DNA from 2 places in the Achromobacter sp. 10T422 genome. Region 2 is predicted to be linked to the other one. Evidence: riboswitches for the same ligand, from Rfam matches in the RefSeq annotation. Region 2 holds a riboswitch; the other holds the start of a gene.

Region 1 (11,419 bases), on a different contig from region 2:
TTCGAAGCCGCCGGCGCCATCGTGACGCCGATGCTGCCGTGGATGACCCCTGACATGCTCGAAGGCGTCGACCGCTTCTGGCGCACGCGCTCGGCCATCGACCTGGCCGCGCTGCCCGAAGCGCGCCGCGCCAAGATCCTGCCGTTCATCCGCACCTGGGCGGAAAGCGGTGGCGGCCAAAGCGGCGAGGCCGTGTTCCGCAGCTACTACGAAACGTTGAACGTGCGAGCCAAGACGGTTGCCGCCTGCGCGCCCTTCGATTACGTGCTGTCGCCCGTGGCCCCCGTGGTGGCGTACAACGCCGAATGGCCGTCGCCCACCAATGAAGTCGCCACCACCATGCACCATATCGGCTTCACGCTGCCCTTCAACATGAGCGAGCAGCCTGCGGCGTCCGTCAACTGCGGCTACACGAAAGCCGGCCTGCCCATCGGCCTGCAAATCGCTGGCGCCCGCTTCGACGACCTGGGCGTCCTGCGCGTGGCGCGCGCCTGGGAAGAGATGCGTCCCGAGCAGCAACCGTGGCCGCAGCCGCCCAAGAACTGACTTTCCACAGCAACCCACAGGAATTCCCATGCGTTGGCTATTGGCAATGATCAAGCACGAGACGAATACCTATTCGCCCGTGCCGACCCCGCTTGAACGCTTCTTCCGCGGCAGCCCCGACATCCTGGCTGGCGAACGCGCCATCAAGGCCTACGAGAACACCGATAGCGGACTGGGCGGCTATATCGAAGTGGCCCGCCGCGAGGGCGCAGAAATGGTCGTGCCCGTGGCGGCCGAGTCCTGGCCCAGCGGCCCCACCAGCGCCGACACGCACGAGCAGCTGTGCAAGCTGGTGCTGGACCAGGTGAAGCGGGGCGGCTTTGACGCCATCCTGCTGGACCTGCACGGCGCCATGGTCGCCGAAGGCGTGGAAGATGCAGAAGGCGACCTCTTGCGCCGTCTGCGCGAAATCGATCCGAAAACGCCTGTCGCCGTCACGCTGGACATGCACGCCAACATCTACGACGACATCGTCAACAACGCCACCGTCATCAGCGGCTTTCACACGTATCCGCACGTGGACATCCGCGAAGCGGGCGTGCGTGCGGCGAACGTTATCGTCCGCACGCTCAAGGGCGAGATCAAGCCCGTGATGAGCTGGGCCAACAAGCCGATGCTGCCGCACATCATGTGCCAAGGCACGCATGCCGCGCCCAATAAGCCTTTGCAGGAACGCTGCAAGGAACTGGAAGCGAATGGCGTGCTGGCGGCGTCCGTCTTCGTGGGTTTTCCGCATGCGGACATTCGCGAAGCGGGCATGAGCGCCGTCGTCTGTACGGACGGCAAGCTGGAAGACGCCCAGAAGTACCGCGACGAACTGCTGGAACGCGCCTGGGCCGGCCGCGCCGATTGGGTGTTTCACCCGGAGCCGCTCGCGCCCACCATCGCGCGCGCCAAGCAGATCGAGCAAGGCCCGGTTGTGTTGCTGGACCACTTCGACAACACCGGTTCCGGCGGCACCATGGACACCACTGCGGTGCTTGCCGAAGTGCTGCGCCAGGAACTGGACAACGTGGTGTTCTACGCCATCTGCGACCCGGAAGCCGCATTGCAAGCCGCGGCTGCGAGCGTGGGCAAGACCATTACCTTGAAGCTGGGCGGCAAGCTGCCCATGCCCGCCATCAAGCAACCCAGCGAACCGCTGGAAGTGACCGGCCGCGTCAAGCTGGTGTTTGACGGCGTGTATCTCAACCGCGGCCCGATGTACCGGGGCGTGCGTAACGACACGGGGCTTACCGTTGTCATCGACACGGGCCGCGTGGAAATCGTGGTGGTGTCGCGCCACCAGGAACCGTTCGATATCAATTGCCTGCTGTCGGCCGGCATCGACCCGCTGCAAAAGCGCTACGTGGTGTTGAAGAGCCGGGTGCATTGGCGCGCGGGCTTCTCGGCGATGGCCACCGAAGTCATCGAATGCACGGGCGTGGGCGTCACCACCTCCGACTACAGCCAGCTGGATTTCAAGCACGTGCGCCGGCCCATCTACCCGCTGGACCCGCTCTGATCTTCGGCTGAAAAGCCGGATTGTCGACAAAAAGGCCGGCGTCCTACGCCGGCCTTTCATTTTGAAATCTTCGGTAACTGCGCGCACGCTTCCCGGTAGGCGTGCCTCGGTATACTCCGGCGCGGGCCCTTACAGCCCGATGAATAACGTGTATACCGGCAGCCGCCCCTGGCGATCAGGACGCGACGGCGCAATGCGCCAGTCTGCCGGATATGACTCGATAATCAACGAAAAAAGCACAACGATGAAAAAGAGCGTAGCGATCACCCTCGGCGTGGTCATTGTGGGAGCGGGAAGCTGGATAGGCGCCACGTGGTACACCGGCAAACGGATCGAGGAAAGCTCGCAGCGCCATCTGGCCGAAGCGAACGAAAAACTGGCGAAGCTGACGCCCTTGTTCGGTTTGCGCATTGACCAGTTGAAGTACGAGCGCAGCCTCTTCTCGACCCAGGCTCGCTACGGCCTGTCGCTGATAAAGAACGACAAGAGCCTGGACGCCATGCCGGCCGGCATGATTGAGTTCGACGCCGTCATTGAACACGGCCCGTTCCCCAAGACCGCGTTGTCGCGCGGCGCCGTTGCGCCCAAGCTGGCGTACGTGCACGCCGAAATCGCCAAGACCGACAACCTGAAGGAAGTGTTCGCACTGACCAAAGACATCTCGCCGCTGATCAGCGACGCGATGGTCAGCTACAGCGGCACTACCTCGTCCACCTCCAAGATTGCGCCGGTGTCGACGACGGTGCAAAACAACACGATCGACTTCAGCGGCATGGTGATCACGGGCACGTTTGACCGCTCGCTGGAAGCCGTCACCGCGCACGGCGTGATGGACAAGCTGGCCATCGACGGCACGAAGAGCAACGACCCGGTCGTCATGGCCATCACCGGCATGACGATGGACGTCAACAGCCGCATGGGCAAGTTCGGCGTGTCGATGGGCGATTCCGACATCAAGATCAAGCGCATCGACGTCACGAAGAAGTCGGATGACATGAAGGTGTCGCTGGATAACTTCGGCTACGGCGTGAAGCTGTCCGAAGACGACAAGTCGATCAACGTGCAAGCCGCCTACCAAACGGGCGACATCACGGTAAACGACGTGCCGCTGGGTAACGGCCAGGCCGTGATCAAGCTGGCCAAGCTGGACGGCCAGGCCGTCAAGACCCTGTCCGACACGTACAACCAGCTGATGCGCCAGTACATGGCGCACACCGAAGACGAAGGTCTGAAGGACGAGCAGGTTGAAGCGATGCTGGACAGCGCCGGCAAGCTGCTGGCGGGCAACCCGTCGTTCAGCATCGACCCCTTGAGCTGGAAGACCGCCAAGGGCGAAAGCAAGCTGAACTTCACGCTGGACCTGGCCAACCCGCCTGACGTCAAGAACCTGACGCCGCAGGAAATTGCGGTCAAGGCCATCAAGCGCATCGACGCCACGCTGATCATTTCCAAGCCGATGGTGCAGGACCTGGTCACGCAGTACGCCATCAAGAAGGAAGGCATTGCCGCCGATCAGGCCGCCAAGGACGCCGACGAAACCGTGCGCCAGATGTCGGGCATGGCCGAAATGTTCAACGTGGGCAAGAACGACGGCGACAACATCGTCGGCAAGTTCACGTTCGCGGACGGCATGGGCAACCTGAACGGCAAGGAAATTCCGGCGGACGAGTTGTTCAGCGGCCTGCTGGGCGCAGCCGGCATGGGCTCGATGGACCACGACGACGAAGACGAATCCATGCCCGGCATGGGCCAGGACGAGCCGGCCGACGGCGCCACGCCTGCCCTGCCCGGCGTGATGCAGGACTTCAACCTGGACACCGTCAGCAGCCTGCTGGACGACATGGGCTACACGGTCAACAAGACCGACGGTGACCAAGGCCCCGTGCTGGTGCTGGACGCTGGCACCACCGGCGCCAGCGATCTGCGCCTGGAATTCCTGTGCAACGACTTCACCGAGAAGTGCCTGGACCTGGTGATGACCGCCACGTACAAGACCAAGAAGCCGGTGACGCTGAAGGCCATCAACAGCTGGAATCAGGAATACCGCTGGACGCGCGCCTACCTGGACGACAAGAACCAGGCCGTGCTGCAGATGGACATGAACGCAGAAGGCGGGATCGGCAAGGACAACCTGCAAATCCTGTTGAACACCTTCATCAGCATCGCTGAAGACTTCAACGACGTCGCCAAGGGCGCATCGGCCAAGTAAGCCTGCCGCGCCAGGGCCACCACCTGGCGCATCGCTCGGCCCCAAAGAAAAACCCCCATCAATTGCTGATGGGGGTTTTTTATTGCCTGAAAGCTAAAGCTAAAGCTGAAGCGCGTGCGCTTATGCGTAGGCTTCGATCGGCAGGCAGGCGCAGACCAGGTTGCGGTCGCCGTAGGCGTTGTCCACACGGCCCACCGGCGGCCAGTACTTGGCCTCGCGCAGCGACGCCACCGGGTAGGCGGCCTGCTGGCGCGGGTAGTCGTGCAGCCATTCTTCGGCCAGCAGCATCTGGGCGGTGTGCGGCGCGTTCTTCAGGACGTTGTCTTCGCGATCGCGTTCGCCACGTTCGACCTGGGCGATTTCCTCGCGGATCGAAATCATCGCGTCGATGAAGCGGTCCAGTTCGGCGACGCCTTCGGATTCCGTCGGCTCGACCATCAAGGTGCCCGCCACCGGGAAGCTCATCGTCGGCGCGTGGAAACCGTAGTCCATCAGGCGCTTGGCGATGTCTTCGGCGCTGATGCCGCTGGTTTCCTTCAACGGACGCACGTCCAGGATGCACTCGTGCGCCACACGGCCGTTACGGCCCGCGTACAGCACCGGGTAGTGGTCACGCAGGCGGGTCGCGATGTAGTTGGCGTTCAGGATGGCGACTTCGGTGGCGCGGCGCAGGCCGTCGGCGCCCATCAGCGCGATGTACACGTACGGAATCGGCAGGATGCCGGCCGAACCGAACGGCGCGGCCGAGACCGGGCCAACCTTCGCGTCGCCGGGCAGCTTGCCCTGCTCGTTCACCACGCCCGGCAGGTACGGCGCCAGGTGGGCGCGCACTGCCACGGGACCCACGCCGGGGCCGCCGCCGCCGTGCGGGATGCAGAAGGTCTTGTGCAGGTTCAGGTGCGACACGTCCGAGCCGAACTTGCCGGGCTGGGCCACGCCGACCATCGCGTTCATGTTGGCGCCGTCCAGGTAGACCTGGCCGCCCGCCTGGTGAACCAGATCGCAGATCTCGGTGACGGCTTCTTCGAACACGCCGTGCGTGGACGGGTACGTGATCATCAGCGCGGCCAGCTTGTCGCCAACCTGTTCGATCTTGGCGCGCAGGTCAGCCAGATCCACGTTGCCGTTGGAATCCGACGCCACCACCACGACGTCCATGCCGGCCAGTTGCGCCGACGCGGGGTTGGTGCCGTGCGCCGACGACGGGATCAGGCAGACGTTGCGCTGATGCTGGCCGTTGGCTTGGTGATAGCCGCGAATCGCCAGCAGGCCGGCGTATTCGCCTTGCGCGCCCGAGTTGGGTTGCAGGCTGATGTTGTCGTAGCCGGTGATTTCGCACAGCGCGGCGGACAGGCGGTCGATCAGCTCGTTGTAGCCCTGGCTTTGCGACGCGGGCGCAAACGGGTGGATCAACGCGAACTCGGGCCACGTGATCGGGATCATCTCGGCCGTGGCGTTCAGCTTCATCGTGCACGAACCCAGCGGGATCATCGTGCGGTCCAGCGCCAGGTCCTTGTCGGCCAGCTTGCGCAGGTAGCGCAGCATGTCGGTTTCGGATTGCACGCTGGAGAACACCGGGTGCTTCAGGATGGCGCTTTCGCGGGCAACCGATGCGGGGATACCGCTGGCGGCGGCGGCGTCCAGGGCGTCGATGTCGAGTTCGACATCATCACGCTCCAGGCCGGCGGCGAACACGTTGACCAGCGCTTGCAGGTCGGCGACGGTCACGGTTTCGTCCAGCGACACGGCCAGGCGCGCGCCGTCAACACGGCGCAGGTTGATGTGTTCGCACTCGGCGGCCGTCAGGATGGCCGGGGTGGCGGGGCCGGTTTCCAGCAGCAGCGTGTCGAAGAACGTGTTGTTCACAACCTTCACGCCCAGCTTCACCAGTTCGGCGCGCAGGATGGCGGTGCTGCGCTGCACGCGCTCGGCAATGCGGCGGATGCCGGCCGGGCCGTGCCACACGGCGTACATGCCCGCCATCACGGCCAGCAGCACTTGCGCCGTGCAGATGTTGGACGTGGCCTTCTCGCGGCGGATGTGCTGTTCGCGCGTTTGCAGCGCCAGACGCATCGCCGGGTTGCCTTGCGCGTCTTTCGACACGCCGACCAGACGGCCGGCCATGTTGCGCTTGAAGGCGTCCTTGCAGGCCATGAAGCCCGCGTGCGGGCCGCCAAAACCGAACGGCACGCCAAAGCGCTGGGCCGAACCGATGGCGATGTCGGCGCCCCACTCGCCCGGGGCGGCCAACAGGGCCAGCGCCAGCAGGTCGGTGGCGCACGCGACGACCGCGCCTTGCGCGTGGGCGGCTTCCGCCAGCTTGCGGTAGTCGGACACGGAACCGGTGCTGTGCGGGTATTGCAGCAGCACGCCAAAGCACTCGGGCAGGCCTTCGGCTTCGTCGCCGACGGTGATCTCGATGTCCAGGCCTTCGGCGCGCGTACGCACGACTTCGATGGTCTGCGGATGCACATGGCGCGAGATGAAGAACACCGGGCTTTGCGACTTGGCGCCACGGCGGGCCAGCGTCATGGCTTCGGCGGCGGCGGTGCTTTCGTCCAGCAGCGAGGCGTTGGAGATGTCCAGCCCGGTCAGGTCGGCGACCATGGTCTGGTAGTTCAGCAGGGCTTCAAGACGGCCCTGCGAGATTTCCGGCTGATACGGCGTGTAGGCCGTGTACCAGGCGGGATTCTCAAGAATGTTGCGCAGCACGACGTTGGGCGTCTGCGTGCCGTAGTAACCCTGGCCGATGTAATTGCGGAAGACCTTGTTGCGGCCCGCGATCTGCTTCAGCTCGGCCAGCACGTCGGTTTCGCTGCGCGAGGGCGGCAGCGCCAGCGGGGCCTGGCTGCGGATCTTCGGGGGCACGACTTCTTCGATCAGGGCGTCCAGGCTGGAGCTGCCAATGACCTTGAGCATGGCGGCCTGGTCGGCGTCAGAAGGGCCGATGTGGCGGGGAATGAAGTCGGTATGGGTGTCTAGGGCGCGCGACATGGGGGAATCTCGGGGTGGTGATGCAGGTTGCGAGGCTGGCGCGCCATACGGGCGGCGGGCCAGCCTCGAAACGGCTTAGCCGTTGGCGACAGCTTCGTAGCCGGCAGCGTCCAGCAGCTTGTCGGCATCCGCGGCGTTGACCGGCTTGATCTTGAAGATCCAGGCGGTGAAGGCCGATTCGTTGATCAGGTTGGGGTTGTTTTCCAGCTCTTCGTTGAAGGCGACGATTTCGCCAGCGACGGGTGCGTAGATGTCGGATGCGGCCTTGACCGATTCAACGACGCCGGCGGTTTCGCCCGCGTTCAACTTGGCGCCAACCTTCACGTCGCCAACGAAGACCAGATCGCCCAATTGATCCTGGGCGGTGTCGGTGATGCCGACGACGAACACGTCGCCTTCAGCTTTGACCCATTCGTGGGACGAGGTGTACTTGCGATCGGTGGGCAGACTCATGGGAACTCCTGAGGGAATGCGGGTAGATGAATGGTGTTGCGCGCCTCGCGCGGGCGGCGCGTGCCCGGACCGGGCAGGCGGCTCGCGCGAAGCTTCGAGTTTACGAGTGTTCGACGGCTTTGCCGTTACGGACGAAAGGCAGCTTGCAGACCAGGGCGGGCACCCATTTGCCGCGGATGTCGACCTCGACGGTATCGCCCGGACGCACGCCTTGCGGCAGGCGGGCAAAGCCGATCGACACGCCCAGCGTGGGCGACATGGTGCCGCTGGTGAGTTCGCCCGTGCCGGCCGGCGTGCGCACGGCCATGTGGGCGCGCATCACGCCGCGCTCTTGCAGCTTCAGGCCGATGAAGGTGGCGGGGGTGGCGAATTGTTCAAGGGCGTCGCGGCCGATGAAACGGCGCTCGGCGTTCTTCAGCGACACGGTCCAGGTCAGGCCGGCTTGATCGGGCTGGGTCAGCTCGTCCATGTCTTGGCCGTACAGGTTCATGCCGGCTTCCAGGCGCAGCGTATCGCGCGCGCCCAGGCCCGCCGGTCGCACGCCTTGCGCAACCAGGTCGCGCCACAGCTGCACGACTTCGGTCGCGGGCAAAACGATTTCAAAGCCGTCTTCGCCGGTGTAGCCGGTGCGGGCCACGAGCGTGTCGCCGTCAACGCGGGCTGCGACAAACGGGGTCAGCGCTTCGGTGGCGGCTTGCCATGCCGGGCGCGCGGCCCAGACCTTGGCGCGAGCGTTGGGGCCTTGCACGGCCACCATGGCCAGATCGCGGCGCGCGGCGATGGTGACGTCGAACTGGCCAGCCTGCTTCACGCGCTGCATCCAGGCGATGTCTTTGTCGGCCGTGCCGGCGTTGACCACCACGCGCCATTCGTCGGCGGCGAAGAAATAGATGATCAGGTCGTCGATGACGCCGCCTTGCGGGTTCAGCATGCAGCTGTACAAGGCCTTGCCAGGCACAGTCAGCTTGGACACGTCATTGGCGACCAGGCGTTGCAGGAAGGCGAAGGCGTCGGGGCCGGTGACGTCAACGTTCAGCATGTGCGACACATCGAACATGCCGGCGTCCTGGCGCACCGCGTGGTGCTCCTCGAGCTGCGAGCCGTAGGCCAAGGGCATATCCCAGCCGCCGAAATCGACCATTCGGGCGCCGGAGGCGATATGTTCTTCGGCCAGCGGGGTGCGTTTGAGGGTTGCGGACATGCGCGGAAACTCCGGGACGGCAATCTTTGCCAGGGTTACGGAATGCCGGTCGTGACAAGCGGACTGCGCCCGCACGGCTACGGCTGAATCTTCCGCCCCTCTGTCCTTTTGCCTGAGAGTTGCCCCGCGTGGCGGGTTTGCACCTTCGGCGCCTGGGCTGCGCGATATGTCCCTTGTTCGAGGGTCGGCGCCAGGTCTCTCCAGAGTACTGTTTTGCCGCATCCACACGGTGAAAAACCGGGACGGGGCAAGCATGTGCGGTATCGGTTACCTGAGCGATTCTGGGCGAATTGCGCCTTCGGCGGCGGCTGATTCGTGGAAACAGCCGCTCTCTCCCGCAAACATGCATGACAGCGGCGAAAGCATACAACGAAAGCCTTGCGCCGAAAACCGAAAAATCAAGCGCGCTACCCCAGCGCGGTATCCAGCAGCATCATCAAAACAAAGCCCAACATCAGCCCGCAGGTGGCGTAGACCTCGTGCCCCTTGCGATGGGATTCGGGAATGATTTCATGGCTGATGACAAACAACATGGCCCCCGCGGCAAAGCCCAGGCCCCATGGCAGCATGGTCGCCGAAAACCCCACGATGGCCGCCCCCAGCACGGCGCCCAGCGGTTCAACCAGCCCCGACAACATGCCCAGCGCCACGGCGAACGCGCGTTTGTAGCCGGCCGCCAGCAGCGCCACCGCCACCACCAGCCCTTCGGGAATGTCCTGAATGGCGATACCCGTGGCCAATGCGGTGCCGCGCACGGGGTCGCTACCCGCATACCCCACGCCAATCGCCAGGCCTTCGGGCAGGTTATGCAACGTGATCGCAAACACGAACAGCCAGGTGCGGCGCAGCCGGTGCGCCTCGATGCCTTCCCGGCCCTTGATGAAGTGTTCGTGCGGCAGGGTGCGGTCCATGATCAGCAGCACGCCCGCGCCCAGCAAGATGGCGGCGCCCACCGTCAGCCCCGCGCCCCACGGCCCCATGCCTTGCGTTTCGGCGGCGGCAATACCGGGGGCCACCAGCGAAAACGCGCTGGCCGCCAGCATCACGCCCGCGCCGAAGCCGAACATGCTGTCCTGGACTTTCTGCGGAATGGTGCGGGCGAAGAGAATGGGCAAGGTGCCCAGCGCGGTCGCGCCAGCGGCGACCAGCCCCCCTAACAGCGCGTCAGCCACGTGCGGCGCATGCTCGTCCAGATACACCCAGAGCTGATGCAGCGCCAGGCAGGACACCATGACGGCAAGCGTCCACACGCTGATGCTCGTGGCCGCAGGCCGCACGCGATGACGGCTGAAAGTGTTCATAGGGCCGCTACCCTCCTTCAGAGAGATAGGCTTAGCCCTTCGCGGCCGCGTAGCGGCGAGCCACTTCGGGCCAGTTCACGACATTGTAGAAAGCGCCGATGTATTCAGGACGGCGGTTCTGGTATTTCAGATAGTAGGCGTGTTCCCAGACATCCAGGCCCAAAATCGGCGTATTGCCGTGCATCAGCGGGCTGTCCTGGTTGGCGCTGCTTTCCACCACCAGCTTGCCGGCGGGCGTTACCGAGAGCCAGGCCCAGCCGCTGCCAAAGCGGGTCAGCGCCGCCTTGGTGAAGGCGTCGCGAAAGGCAGCCAGGCCGCCCAGTTCCGATTCAATCGCCGCGGCCAGCGCGCCGTCGGGCTCGCCGCCGCCTTCGGGCGACATCACCGACCAGAACAGGCTGTGGTTGGCATGGCCGCCGCCGTGGTTGCGGACCGCGCCGCGTATGGCTTCGGGCAATTGGTCCAGGCGGGCCACCAGGGCTTCGACGGGTTCGTCAGTGCTGAGGCCGGCGCCATCCAGCGCGGCGTTCAGGCTGGTCACATAGGTTTGATGATGCTTGCTGTAGTGGATCTCCATCGTCATCGCGTCAATGTGAGGCTCCAGGGCGTCATAAGCGTACGGCAGGGTCGGAAGGGTATAGGCCATGCATGTCTCCGTGGGACTCGCCCTCCCGATGGAGAGGCAATAGTCGATATCGAAAACATAAATGATATGTATTTTTATTTGATATCACAATGGGATTGTTTCAATTCGAGCCAACGGAATGCGCGATGCGCCCGGGCGCCGGGTCCATCCCGCCCGCCCCTCGCCCCCTGCTTACACCGCTTTCCCGCAGGCCACGCCCGAGGCCCAGGCCCACTGGAAGTTGTAGCCGCCCAGCCAGCCGGTCACGTCGACCGCTTCGCCGATGAAATACAGGCCGGGGGTGGTCTTGGCCTGCATGGATTTCTGGTCCAGCCCGCGCGTATCCACACCGCCGCGCATCACTTCGGCCTTCTTGTAGCCAGCGGTGCCGCTGGGCACGAGCGACCATTGATGGATGTCTTGCGCCAGTGCGCGCAGCGTTTTGTCGGGCGCATCCGCCAGACGTAATGCCGCCAGGCCGGGCTTGCCGCCCTGCTCTGCCAGATGCAGCCAGCGGTCGGCCAGCCGTTTGGGCCACAGGCCCGCCAGCACGGTATGCACCTGCTGGCGGTTACCGGATTTTGAC
Region 2 (11,419 bases):
ACCGCAACGGCGGCGAAGTGGCCAGCCTGTGCATGGGTGCTGCATTGTTGGCGGCGGGCGGCGTGCTGGATGGCCAACAGGCCGTCGTGCATTGGGTGGCGCAGAATCTGTACGCCAGCCTGTTCCCCAACGTGCAGTGGACGAGCGACCGCGTCGTCATGGCCGAAAACGGCGTCTACACCAGCGGCGGCGCCTTCTCCGCCGCGCATCTGGTCTTGCACCTGATCGAAAAATACACCGACCGCGACACCGCCATCTGGTGCGCCAAGTATTTTCAGCTGGACTGGAGCCGGCAAAGCCAATTGCCGTTCGCCGTGTTCATGGGCCAGAAGGCCCACGCTGACGACGTCGTGCGCGCGGTGCAGACGTATATCGAAGGGCGCTATACAGAAAAAATCACGGTGGAAGATCTGGCCGATCGTCACGCGCTGGGCCGCCGCACATTGGAACGCCGCTTTCGTCAGGCCACCGGCAACAGCATCGTCGAGTACGTGCAGCGCGTGCGCGTGGAAGCGGCCAAGAAGTGCTTGGAGAGTTCGCGCAAAAGCGTGGCCGAAGTCATGTATGAGGTCGGCTACAACGACACCAAAGCGTTTCGCGACATCTTCAACAAGTATTGCGGCATGTCGCCCGTGGGATATCGCGAGCGGTATCAGTAGACGCCGCAAGGGGACGGGCGGTGCAGCGATCGTCGATGCGCCGGCGGCCCAAACATCGGACGTTGAAAAAACGGACGTTGAAAAATCGGACGTTGAAAAATCGGACGTGGAAACATCGGACGTCGAAATATCGGACGTTGAAAAATCGGACTCCTCTTACAGATCTTCGGCGGGCTCTCGGCCTATCCTTGACGCGTCGTGGCCAAGCATGCGGCCCGGGAGGCGAGTCAAGATGAGCATCAGCGTAATGCCGGGCGATCCCCGCTACACCACCCTTAAAAAAGGCTTCAACCTGCGGTGGCCGGCCCAGCCCGGCGAGGCCCCCTCCCGCATCGAACTCTGTGAAACCCCCGAAGAGGCGGCCGCTGCATTGGCCCGCATCGTCGCCGCAGGCATGCGCCCCACGGTGCGCAGCGGTGGCCATTGCTACGAAGACTTCGTCTCGAATAACCCGGGCGGCGCCATCCTGGACTTGAGCCTGCTTGACCGCGTGCCGCCATCGGCCGATGGGTTGCTACGCATTGCGGCCGGCTCACAAAACTGGAATGGCGATCAAGACTTGTACAAGCGCTACGGCGTGTCGCTGCCCGGCGGCTCCTGCTATTCGGTGGGGGCGGGCGGCCACATCAGCGGCGGGGGTTACGGCTTGTTGTCACGCCTGCAAGGGCTGGCGTCCGATTGGCTAAGCGCCGTCGACATCCTTACTGTGGACGCCAGAGGGCAAGTCGTGCCGCGCACGGTCAACGCCACGCACGAGGCGGACTTGTTCCGCGCCTGCCGCGGTGCGGGCGGCGGAAACTTTGGCGTCATCACCAGCTATGGTTTCGCCACGCTGCCGCAAGCGCCGCGCGAAGTGGCCATCGCCACCGTTGCGTTCGACTGGGCGGGCATGACGCCCGCCCGCTTTGCGCAGTTGCTGGATCTCTACGGCAGCTACTGGGATACGCGGGGCCGGGACGCCGACACCTGGGGCATGTTTTCATTGCTGAAGCTCACGCATCAAGCCGCCGGGCAGATCGTGATGATTGTGCAGTTCTGCAATCCGGATGGCACGTGCCGTAACTTGAGCGTGCTGCAAGACTTCCTCGTCCGCCTTCGCCCGTGTTCGCCCGTTGCCGCGCGCGCCACCACGCCGGGCCTGCCGCGTCCGCGCTTGGGCGGCGACTTGCTCTGTAGCGAACCCCACACCGTCATCCGCTATGACTGGCTCGCGGCCACGCAAACGCTGAACGGCTCGGGGCCGAACCAGCGGGGCAAATACAAGTCGGCCTATATGAAGGGCAACTTCACGGCGCACGAGTCCGCGCGCATTTACGCGCACCTGACGCGTGACGTGCCTGGCGCCGATCTGCGGCAGTCGCTGTTGCAGGTGGATTCGTATGGAGGCGCCATCAACCGGCCTGAACGCTTACGGGACACGGCCGTTCATCAGCGCGGCTCCGTCATGAAGCTTCAGTATCAAACCTATTGGAACAACGCCGATCACGACGCCATGCACTTGCGCTGGATGGCGGATTTCTATCGCGACGTTTATACCGGCCCGGGGCTGGACGCGGCCTACGCAGGCACGCCGTATCCGGGCAGCCGCTATCAGGGGTGCTACATCAACTACCCCGACCGCGACATGCTGGCCTATCCGTTCTGGCCGCAGCTGTATTACGGCGACGGCGGGTTGTACCCCTTCCTGCAACAGGTCAAGCGCCGCTACGATCCCAACAATATCTTCCACCACGCGATGTCGGTGCGCCCATGATGGCGCGCGGCTTGCCTTGCCGGAACCTGTCATGAACTCCCTTTCGAGTGCGCCGCGCAGATCCTTCATTCAGTTCGCCGGCGGCTTATCGGCCGCAGGCGCGGTGGGGCCGTGGCTGTCGGCGATGGGCGCCACGGCATCTGCCGCGGACCCTGCCCGCTTTGCCTACGTGGGCACCTACACGCATGACGCGCCGGGCGGCACCGCCGGCGGGCCGCCTTCCGCAGGTATCCACGTCTTTGCATTGCGCGCGGACGAATGGCGCCTGGTTCAGGTCGTGCAAAGCGTCAATCCGTCGTTCCTTGCGGTCCATCCGTCACAACGATTTCTGTACGCCATCAATGAAATCGATCACTGGGAAGGCCTGCCCCGAGGCACCGCGGAAGCCTATGCCATCAATGAGAACGATGGCACGTTGCACCTGCTGAACCGGCAGCCGCTGTCGTTGGCCAGCACCGCGCCCGCACACTTGGCCGTATCGCCCGACGGCCGCCATCTGGTCACCGCGCAGTACCTGGGTGGCACCTATAACGTGTTGCCAATCCATCTCGACGGGTCGCTGGATTCCGTCTCAGGCATCGTCAAGGAAACCGGTTCCGGCCCGCGCCCGGAACAGGAATCCGCGCATCCGCACATGGTGTTGTTCGACCCCACCGGCCAACGCGTGCTGGCCACCGACCTGGGCAGTGACCGCATCAATCTGTTCACCCTGGAAGAGGGCCGCATGGCGCTGGCCGGCCGCACGGCATTGCCGGCCGGCAGCGGCCCCCGGCACCTCGCGCTGCATCCTGGCGGCAAGCTGCTGTATGTCGTCAACGAGCTGGACGCCACGATCGCGTGCTTGGGATACGACGCCCGTGCAGGCCGCGTCCTGGAACCGCGCCACATCGTGCCGGCCACGCCCGCAGGCTTCACCGGCGTGGCCAATGCGGCGTCTCTGCTGATCCATCCGTCCGGCCGCTACCTCTATGCGTCCACGCGCCGCGTGCAGAACGACCACCCCCAGGCAGACAGCATCGCCGTCTTCGCCGTCGGCGCAGACGGCGCGCTGACCCGTGTGCAAACCTGGACCGAAGGGCTGCGCTTCCCGCGCGCGCTAAGCATGTCGCCAGACGGCGGCAGCGTGTATGCGCTAAACCAAAAGGGCGACTCGATTCTGCGCCTGCGCGTAGATGGTGCGAGCGGGCGCCTGGGAGACCCGGACGTGGTCGCCCAGGTGGCGACGCCGGTTTGTCTGGTGTTCGTGTAAGGCGCACGGGCTGCGTTACGATACGCCGCCCGGCGCTGTGACAAGCCATGCAGCATGGCGCCACGTTGAAGCCACTCGTTCTGACGGGAGACAGACGTGCCTGCTTGCTGGATTCGGAGATCCTTGCACGGGATCGCTTTGGGACTTGCGTTAGTGCTTTGCGCGCCGGCCCTGGCGGCCAATCAGCCTTGCAGTGGACGCAAGGGCGGCGTGTCGCATTGTCAGGGCGAGACTTTCGTTTGCAATGACGGTTCTGTCAGCGCATCCAAGCGTTCGTGCTCAGCCGAGCGGGGATCGGGCATGCAACGTCTGATGCCGGCACCACCGGCTGCGCCCGGTGCGTCATCGTCAGGTTGCAGTTGCCGGAGCGGAACCTATTGCACAGGTCCGCGTGGAGGCCGCTATTGCATGACGGACTCCGGCAACAAGAGCTATCTGAAAAAGTAGGAAACCAGAAGTTAGGCTCAGGCGCATAGCGACTTCGCATTGCGCTTGGGCGGGGAACCCCGCCGTCCGGCAAGCGTCGAACCCTTCATGAATGCACACCCCCTATGGCGTTTTCTTCGGCGTGTCGTCGTCCTGGCTTTAGGCGCCGCGCTGGCAGTTTGGGCATGGCCGCGGCTGCCGGATGCCGCGCGCGCGCCGTGGCATATGGCGCGGCTGGCATGGCAGGAAGCGCCTTCCGCTTTGCCGGTTCCTGTGCAGGGCGTCACGCCTGCGCGGCTGGCCGATACCTGGGGCGCGGCGCGTGCGGGCGGGCGGCGGCATGAAGGCATCGACATCTTTGCGGCGCGCGGGACGCCCGTGCTGTCCACGACGGAAGGCGTCGTCATGCAGGTCGGCACCAACAATCTGGGCGGGCAAGTGGTGTGGGTGCTGGGGCCCGGCCGCCAGCGGCATTACTACGCGCACCTGGACGGCTATGCAGATATCCAGCGCGGACAATTGGTCGCGCCAGGCGATGTGCTGGGGTATGTGGGCAATACCGGCAACGCCAAGGGCACACCGCCGCATTTGCACTATGGAATTTATGACGGCGGGGCAATCAACCCCTATGACTTACTGATGGCGGCCCCTTCGGTTTCTCGCACCGTTACCGAGCGGCGATAATCCCCGGCATTCGTCTTCCCGCATTTGCCCATTGCCGCCATGATTTCCATTCCCAAGATCCGAGAACAATTTTCCCTGTTCGGCGAACTGCGCCCGCAACCCCGCAGCGCATGGACCGGCGATATTCCGTTGCCTGAATCATTGGCTGACTTCTACGAGCAGATCGGCCCCTGGGGCGAGACCTATCACGAGAACGTCGGCCCGGTGGGCATCACGCTGTCAGAGACCGCAATCAGTTTTCCGCCGCTGCATCGCCTGTGGACGCTGCAAGCCGGTTATCGATGGGATGCGTCAAACGGCCAGCGCGTAGCCGATTGGCGGGATGAATGGCTGGTGATCGCAGATATGAACGCCGACCCGTTCATTCTGGAGACTCAAACCGGACAGATACTGTTCGCGCGCCATGGCGCGGGGTCTTGGACCGCCGATGAATTTGCGCCTGACCTGCTGACGTTCGCGGCGGCAGCGGCTGCGATTGGCGTCGTGTTTCATGACGCCGATGAAGACTTGCGGGACGATGATTGGGAACTTAAGCCGAAGTATCGGGAGGCGGCGATTCGTGAAGCTGCCAAGGTGCTTGGGAATGGTGATGAGGCTGAATCGTTTTTCGAGACCTTGCAGGGGTAAGGCTTTTTGCCCGTGCACGAATTGACCCGGCGCGGCTAACGCGTTGAAACCCGCAGAAGGTGAAATGCCTTCCGCGGGCCCATCGTGCGAAGCGCAACGATCTTGTCCTCTGCGCTTCTCGGCTTACCGCAATCCCCCCTTCCTCACCCCACCGGCAGCGCACGCCCCACGCTCGCCGCCAGCATCTGCGCCGTTGCTGCCGACAGCGTCCACCCCAAATGCCCGTGTCCGGTGTTGTAGAACACGCCGGGCCGTTTGCCGGGGCCGACGCGCGGCATCATGTTGGGGGTCATGGGGCGCAGGCCGCACCAGGGCACCACGCGGGACGTCTTCACGTTGGGGAAGTGCTTGCGGGTCCAGTCGATCAGGGGTTGGACGCGTTCGGCGCGGATGTCCATGTTGAAGCCGTTGAATTCCGCCGTGCCGGCCACGCGGAAGCGGTCGCCCAGGCGGCTGGTGACGATTTTTGCGGCTTCGTCCAGCAGGCTGACGCGCGGCGCGGCGGCCTGGCTTTCTGCGTCGTCCAGGTGGACGCTGATGGAATAGCCCTTGACCGGATAGATGTTCAGCGAATCACCCAGTTGCTGGGCGAATTTGCGGCTGGCGGCGCCCGCGCAGACGACGATGGCGTGGGCTTCGTGTTGCTCGCGTTGTGTGCCGCCGTTGCGCAGGATGTCGAGCACGTACGGCCGGCTGTCGCGGCTGATGTTGTCGATGTCGGCGTCTTGCACGAAGGTGACGCCCCGGCGTTCGCAGGCGGCGGCCAGGCCGCGCGTGAATTTGTGGATGTCGCCGGTGGCGTCGGATGGCGTGTAGAAGCCGCCGTAGCAACCGGTTTGCAGGGTGGGTTCGATGTCTCGCGCTTCGCTGCTGGACACTGCGTAGCGTTCAAGCCCGCCCGCTTCCAGCAATGCATTCGAACGGCGCGCGGTGTCGAAACTAGCGGCGTCGTGATAGATGTGCAGGATGCCCCGGCGTTCCAGGTCGAAATCAATGCCTTCTGCATCGGCCATGTCGAACAAGTGTTGGCGCGCTTCGATGGCCAGGCGGGTGGTGGCGATGGTGTTGTCGCGGTAGTTCGGGATTTGCGCCATGAACTGCGCCAGCCACGAATACTTGTGCCAGCTGAACTTGGGGTTGAGCAGCAGCGGGGCGTTCTTGCGCAACATCCAGCGCAATCCTTTCAGGATGGTGGCGGTGCTGTTCCAGACTTCGGCGTTGCTGGCCGATAGCTGCCCGCCGTTGGCGTAGGACGTTTCCATGGCGGGGTAGCGCTGGCGGTCGTAGACGGTGACGTCGTAACCCAGTTTGGACAAGGCATAGGCGGACGTGACGCCGGTGATACCGGCGCCAATGATGGCGATGCGGGGCATGATGGCTCCAGACGGTGTGGCAGCGGCCCATCTAGGCCGCAGCACCCCATCTGTCTCTGTACCTGAGAGCTTCACCCGCAGCGCTGACGGCGGCGGGTTCCCCTTCGGTGGGCGCGCACGGCGCCTCTCTCCAGATTGTCTAGACTCGCGCAGTCCTGTTGCCTGAGAGTTTCCGGGGCGGTTGCTCCGTCGGCGCTGGCCGCAAGGGCCAGTCTCTTCTACGCGGTTTTAAAACGACGGAGTAGAGAATAGCCAAGTTTCTGTCGCATTTGATTCAGGGTTAGTACTATGTTGCCGGCGGCGCGCGTAGCTGTCTGATAAAAATAGGACGAAAAGAATGAGCTTTCCCGCGATGCGACGCACGATGTTGTTGGCATTGGCCGTTTTTTCATCGATGGCGTCTGTGCCGCCCGCGATGGCGGCGCCCTCTGCGACCGACCAAAAGATCGATGCCGCAGCGCAGGCGCTGATGCAGGAACACGACGTGCCGGGCCTGGTGATTGCCATTACCCGCGACGGCCGCCACGAATTTCACCAGTACGGCGTGGCGTCGCGTCAGACAAAGGCGAAGGTCAGCCCCGACACGTTGTTTGAAGTGGGTTCGATCAGCAAGACCTACACGGCGACCTTGGCCACCTACGCAGAAGCGCTGGGCAAGCTGTCGCTGGGCGATAGCCCGGCGCGTTTCGTTCCCGCGTTGCAGGGCTCGGCATTCGCCAAACTGAACCTGATTCATCTGGGTACGCACACGGGTGGCGGCTTTCCGTTGCAGGTGCCGGACGCGGTGTGCAATGACGCGCAGTTGATGGATTACTTGAAAGCCTGGACCCCGCAGTACGCCGCAGGCACCTACCGGACTTATGCGAATCCCAGCATCGGCATGTTGGGCGTGGTGGCGGCCAAAAGCCTGGATCAGCCGTTCACGCAGGCCATGGAAAAGACGCTGTTTCCGTTGCTGGGCTTGTCGCACACCTACATCGACGTGCCGGCGGCGAAGATGGGCGATTATGCGCAGGGCTACAACAAGCAGGATGCGCCCGTGCGCGTGAACCCGGGCGTGCTGGCGGCCGAGGCGTATGGCGTGAAGACGAGCGCGCGTGACTTGATCCGCTTTGTGGATGCGAACATGAACGCCGCGGGCAATGATGCCATTCATCGCGCGATTCGCCAGACGCATGTCGGGTACTACCGCGTGGGCGACATGACGCAAGACTTGGCGTGGGAGCAATTGGCGTATCCCGCCACGCTGGACGCGCTGCTGGCGGCCAACGCGGGGACGCTGAACAGCCAGAGCCACCCGGTCACCGCGCTCGCGCCGCCGTCCGCGCCGCGCGATGATGTGTGGATCAACAAGACGGGGTCGACCAACGGTTTCGGCGGTTACGTGGCGTTCGTGCCGGCCAGGAAGGTCGGGGTGGTGATCCTGGCCAACAAGAACTATCCGAACGAAGCGCGTGTGCGGCTGGCGTATCAGATTCTGGAGGAATTGATCCGCTAAGCGCTGTCTGCGACCTGCGACCCGCGAACCGCGAACTGCGATCCGCCAATCGCCAACCGCTAACCGCTGGTCCGGTTCGAACCGGCGGCAGCCTTCGCCGCATCAAAGCGCGGCAGCAGTCCCATCAGCTCCAGCCGTTTGCACAATTCGCCCAGGCGTTCCAGCTTGTAGGCATCCACGTCCACCCCGGCGTAGTCGTAAAAGCCCTGGCCATCGCGCAGCCCGTTACGCCCTTGTTCCATGTTGCGGGCGATGACATCCGGCGCGGCGAAGCGCGGGCCGATTTCGGCGGACAGATAGCGCGAGGCGTAGTACAGGATGTCGCCGCCGCCCCAATCGATGAATTCCAGCAGGCCCAGCACCGAGAAGCGCAGGCCGAAACCCAGCCGCACGGCGGTGTCGATGTCTTCGGCGCTGGCCACGCCTTCATCGACCATGCGGGCGGCTTCGTTCATCGCCAAGGCCTGAATGCGCGGCACGATGTAGCCCGCGGCAGGGGCGCATTGCACGGGCACCTTGCCGGCTTGCCGCAAGACGTTCAGCAGGCGTTGCAGCGCGTCGTTGCTGGTCTTCGGGCCACGGCTCACTTCGACCAGCGGGATCAGATGCGCGGGGTTCAACCAATGCGCGTTCAGGAATCGTTCCGGGCCTGCCACGAGTTCCGCCAGTTCGGTCACCAGAAAGGTGGATGTGGTGGACGCGATGACGGTGTGGGGCGCGCAGGCTTGCGCAAGCCACAGGAAGGCATCGCGCTTGGCGTCCAGCCGTTCGGGCACGGCTTCGAAGACGATGCGTGCCGCATACAGGTCAGCCGCCGCGCTATCGCGCCCGCACAGGCGCACGCGGCGCATGGCAAGGTCAGCTTGGGCGGCATCCAGCAGGCCCAGCCGCGTCATCGTGGCCAGTTCGCGTTGCAGGTTGGCCAGCACGCGTGCGTCGTGCTCGGTTTGCTCGGTCGCGCTGCGGGGCTTGATGTCGATCAGCGTCACGTCCCGCCCCGCGTGCACATACGACAACGCAATGCCTTCGCCCATGCGGCCCGCGCCGACCACGCAGATTCTGTCGTCCATGTTCAGCATCCTTGCGCCAGCAGCTCGGCCATGCCGCGGCGCGACAGGCGGTCCAACCCCAGGCGTTCCAGCGTGCGGCCTTCGGCGTACAGGTCGCGGCCGGTGATGGCGCTGGCAACGCTTAGCAGCCCCTGTGCAACCGGGGTTGGCACGCCTGCCCAACGTCCCATCGACACCAGGAAAGACAGGCCCAGCCGCGTGTCTTCCAGCATGTAGCGATGCGTGTGCAGGTTGATGGTTTCCCGCCAGTCGCCGCTGTCTGTGAGCTTGCCGTGCGCGCCGCGGCCGTACATCCATTCGTCGCCCTCGCTGGCGTAATGGTCGGCCAGCGGGAAGTGCGGCGCGGCGTAGCCCAGCGCGACACGGATGGCGATGCGTTCGGCGTCCAGCGCGTCAGTCACGCGGCGGATGGACGCTTGCGTGCCTTCGTTGTGGATGTCCCATTTGTCGAAGTGTTCCAACGGCCCGGCGTTCATCATGATGAGTGGCGGGTGGATGATGGGGCCAGCGTTCATCAACGCGCCGGACAGGCCGTCTTCAATGGGTTCGATGCTGGGGTAAGCCTGCTTCAACCGCGCCAACGCTTCGTCCGACAAGCGGCTGGGGAACACGCCCGTGGGCAGCCGCGTGGCGTAGCCGCTGATCACGACCGTGTTCCCGTGCTTGCGGGCCAGATAGGGCAGGGTGCCGGTTTCTGCATAGGCCACGCGCGCGGTGTTGCCGGCGTCTTTCTGGGCGCGCGCAAAGACGTAGCTGCCGAATGTGCCGGGCGGCAGGAACACCACTTGCCCGTCTTGCAACAGCGGCGCCAATGCCGGCGCCAGCGCGTCGTGCGTGGTTGAAGGCAGGGGGACGACAAGCACTTGCGCGTCGGCCACTGCGTCGGGCAGCGAGGCGCTTAGTTCCAGTTGGCCTGGCCCCTTGCCCAGCGGTACTTGGCGCGTGCCGCGATAGTCGGTGACGGTCAGCGCGCCCGCGTCTCGCAAGCCTTGGAACGCGGCAGTGTCGCGGCGCCACCAGCGCACCTCGTGCCCCCGTTCCGCCAGTTCGGCCGCCGCCGCGTAGCAGCCGTGGCCGCCGCCTATTACGCTGATTCGCATGATCAAAGCTCCTTCGATGGAGCCTTGATCCTAGCGGCGGAGCGCCACGCGGCGCTGCGCCAAACGCGCAAGCGCCATTCCAATCCGGCAAGGGAATGGTCGGGCCGCGCAGGCTGGGCCGCGCAGGCCGAGCCGCGCAGGCCGAGCCGCGCAGGCCGGGCCGCGCAAGCCGAGCCACGCAGGCCGGTCAGCGCAACCAGGGCCGACAGCGCAGCCAAGGCCGACAGCGCAGCCAGGGCCGACAGCGCAGCCAAGGCCGCCAGCGCTGACGCCTAGGGCCTGTGCTGGCGCAAGGTATCCGACGGCAGGCAGCCGTAACGCTTGCGGTAATGGGTTGCGAAATGCCCGAAGCTGGTGACGCCGTGGCGCAGCAGAATGTCGGTGACGTTGTCGCCCGCGCGCGCCGCTTCCAGCGCCGCATGCACCAGCGTCAGGCGTTGGTTGCGCACATAGTCGCTGGGGCTTTGCTTCAAGAACTGGGTGAATCCGTTCTGCAAGGTGCGGATCGATACGCCGCAATGCGCGGCCAGATCCGCCAGCGAGATGGCCTCGTCAAGATGGTGCTCGATGTATTCCCGCGCGCGCCGCACATGCTGCGGCAGGGGCTGGCCGCGCTGGGCGCGCAGCGACTCGGAATAGTTATGAGGCAGTTGGGTCAGCAGCAAGGCCAGCAAGTAATCGGAAAACCCTGCTGCCAGCGTCTGCGTGACGCCGTCGATGGCGGGGTGCTGGTACAGCCGGCAAAGATAGTCCAGCGTTTCGCGCACGGCGGCCAGGCCCGGCGCGTCGGCATCCACTTCAAGATCAAACACCAGCGCCTGCTTGATGGGGCGGTCAAGCAGGCGTTGCAGTTGGTGCTCAAGCGCCTGGCGTTCGACACGCAGGATCAGGTTGCGGCAGTCGCGGCCGATGCTGATCACGCTGGGCTCGGATGGCGACGAAATCGTCAGGCTGCCCGCCTGCATCAACGCGCTGCGCTT

The links. Region 2 has a riboswitch for glycine ahead of AC1DB0_RS16230 (D-amino acid dehydrogenase). Riboswitches for the same ligand answer to the same signal wherever they lie in the genome.
Region 1: linked by a shared signal. The riboswitch ahead of gcvT (glycine cleavage system aminomethyltransferase GcvT) and the one ahead of AC1DB0_RS16230 (D-amino acid dehydrogenase) in region 2 are both predicted to bind glycine.

The regions. Positions count from the first base shown of each region.
Region 1 is NZ_JBFTHD010000009.1:112,398-123,816, forward strand. It holds gene AC1DB0_RS24205 (amidase) at 1-546, shown strand, start outside; gene AC1DB0_RS24210 (M81 family metallopeptidase) at 575-2,050, shown strand; gene AC1DB0_RS24215 (DUF945 family protein) at 2,295-4,259, shown strand; gene gcvP (aminomethyl-transferring glycine dehydrogenase) at 4,380-7,253, opposite strand; gene gcvH (glycine cleavage system protein GcvH) at 7,329-7,706, opposite strand; gene gcvT (glycine cleavage system aminomethyltransferase GcvT) at 7,807-8,907, opposite strand; glycine riboswitch at 8,998-9,121, opposite strand; glycine riboswitch at 9,156-9,255, opposite strand; gene AC1DB0_RS24235 (ZIP family metal transporter) at 9,315-10,208, opposite strand; gene AC1DB0_RS24240 (superoxide dismutase) at 10,240-10,854, opposite strand; gene AC1DB0_RS24245 (BaiN/RdsA family NAD(P)/FAD-dependent oxidoreductase) at 11,026-11,419, opposite strand, start outside.
Region 2 is NZ_JBFTHD010000005.1:571,609-583,027, forward strand. It holds gene AC1DB0_RS16205 (GlxA family transcriptional regulator) at 1-659, shown strand, start outside; gene AC1DB0_RS16210 (FAD-binding oxidoreductase) at 892-2,412, shown strand; gene AC1DB0_RS16215 (lactonase family protein) at 2,444-3,661, shown strand; gene AC1DB0_RS16220 (M23 family metallopeptidase) at 4,196-4,771, shown strand; gene AC1DB0_RS16225 (SMI1/KNR4 family protein) at 4,811-5,398, shown strand; gene AC1DB0_RS16230 (D-amino acid dehydrogenase) at 5,542-6,771, opposite strand; glycine riboswitch at 6,812-6,911, opposite strand; glycine riboswitch at 6,912-7,002, opposite strand; gene ampC (class C beta-lactamase) at 7,124-8,269, shown strand; gene AC1DB0_RS16240 (3-hydroxybutyryl-CoA dehydrogenase) at 8,329-9,348, opposite strand; gene AC1DB0_RS16245 (NAD/NADP octopine/nopaline dehydrogenase family protein) at 9,342-10,439, opposite strand; gene AC1DB0_RS16250 (hypothetical protein) at 10,442-10,693, opposite strand; gene AC1DB0_RS16255 (AraC-like ligand-binding domain-containing protein) at 10,712-11,419, opposite strand, start outside.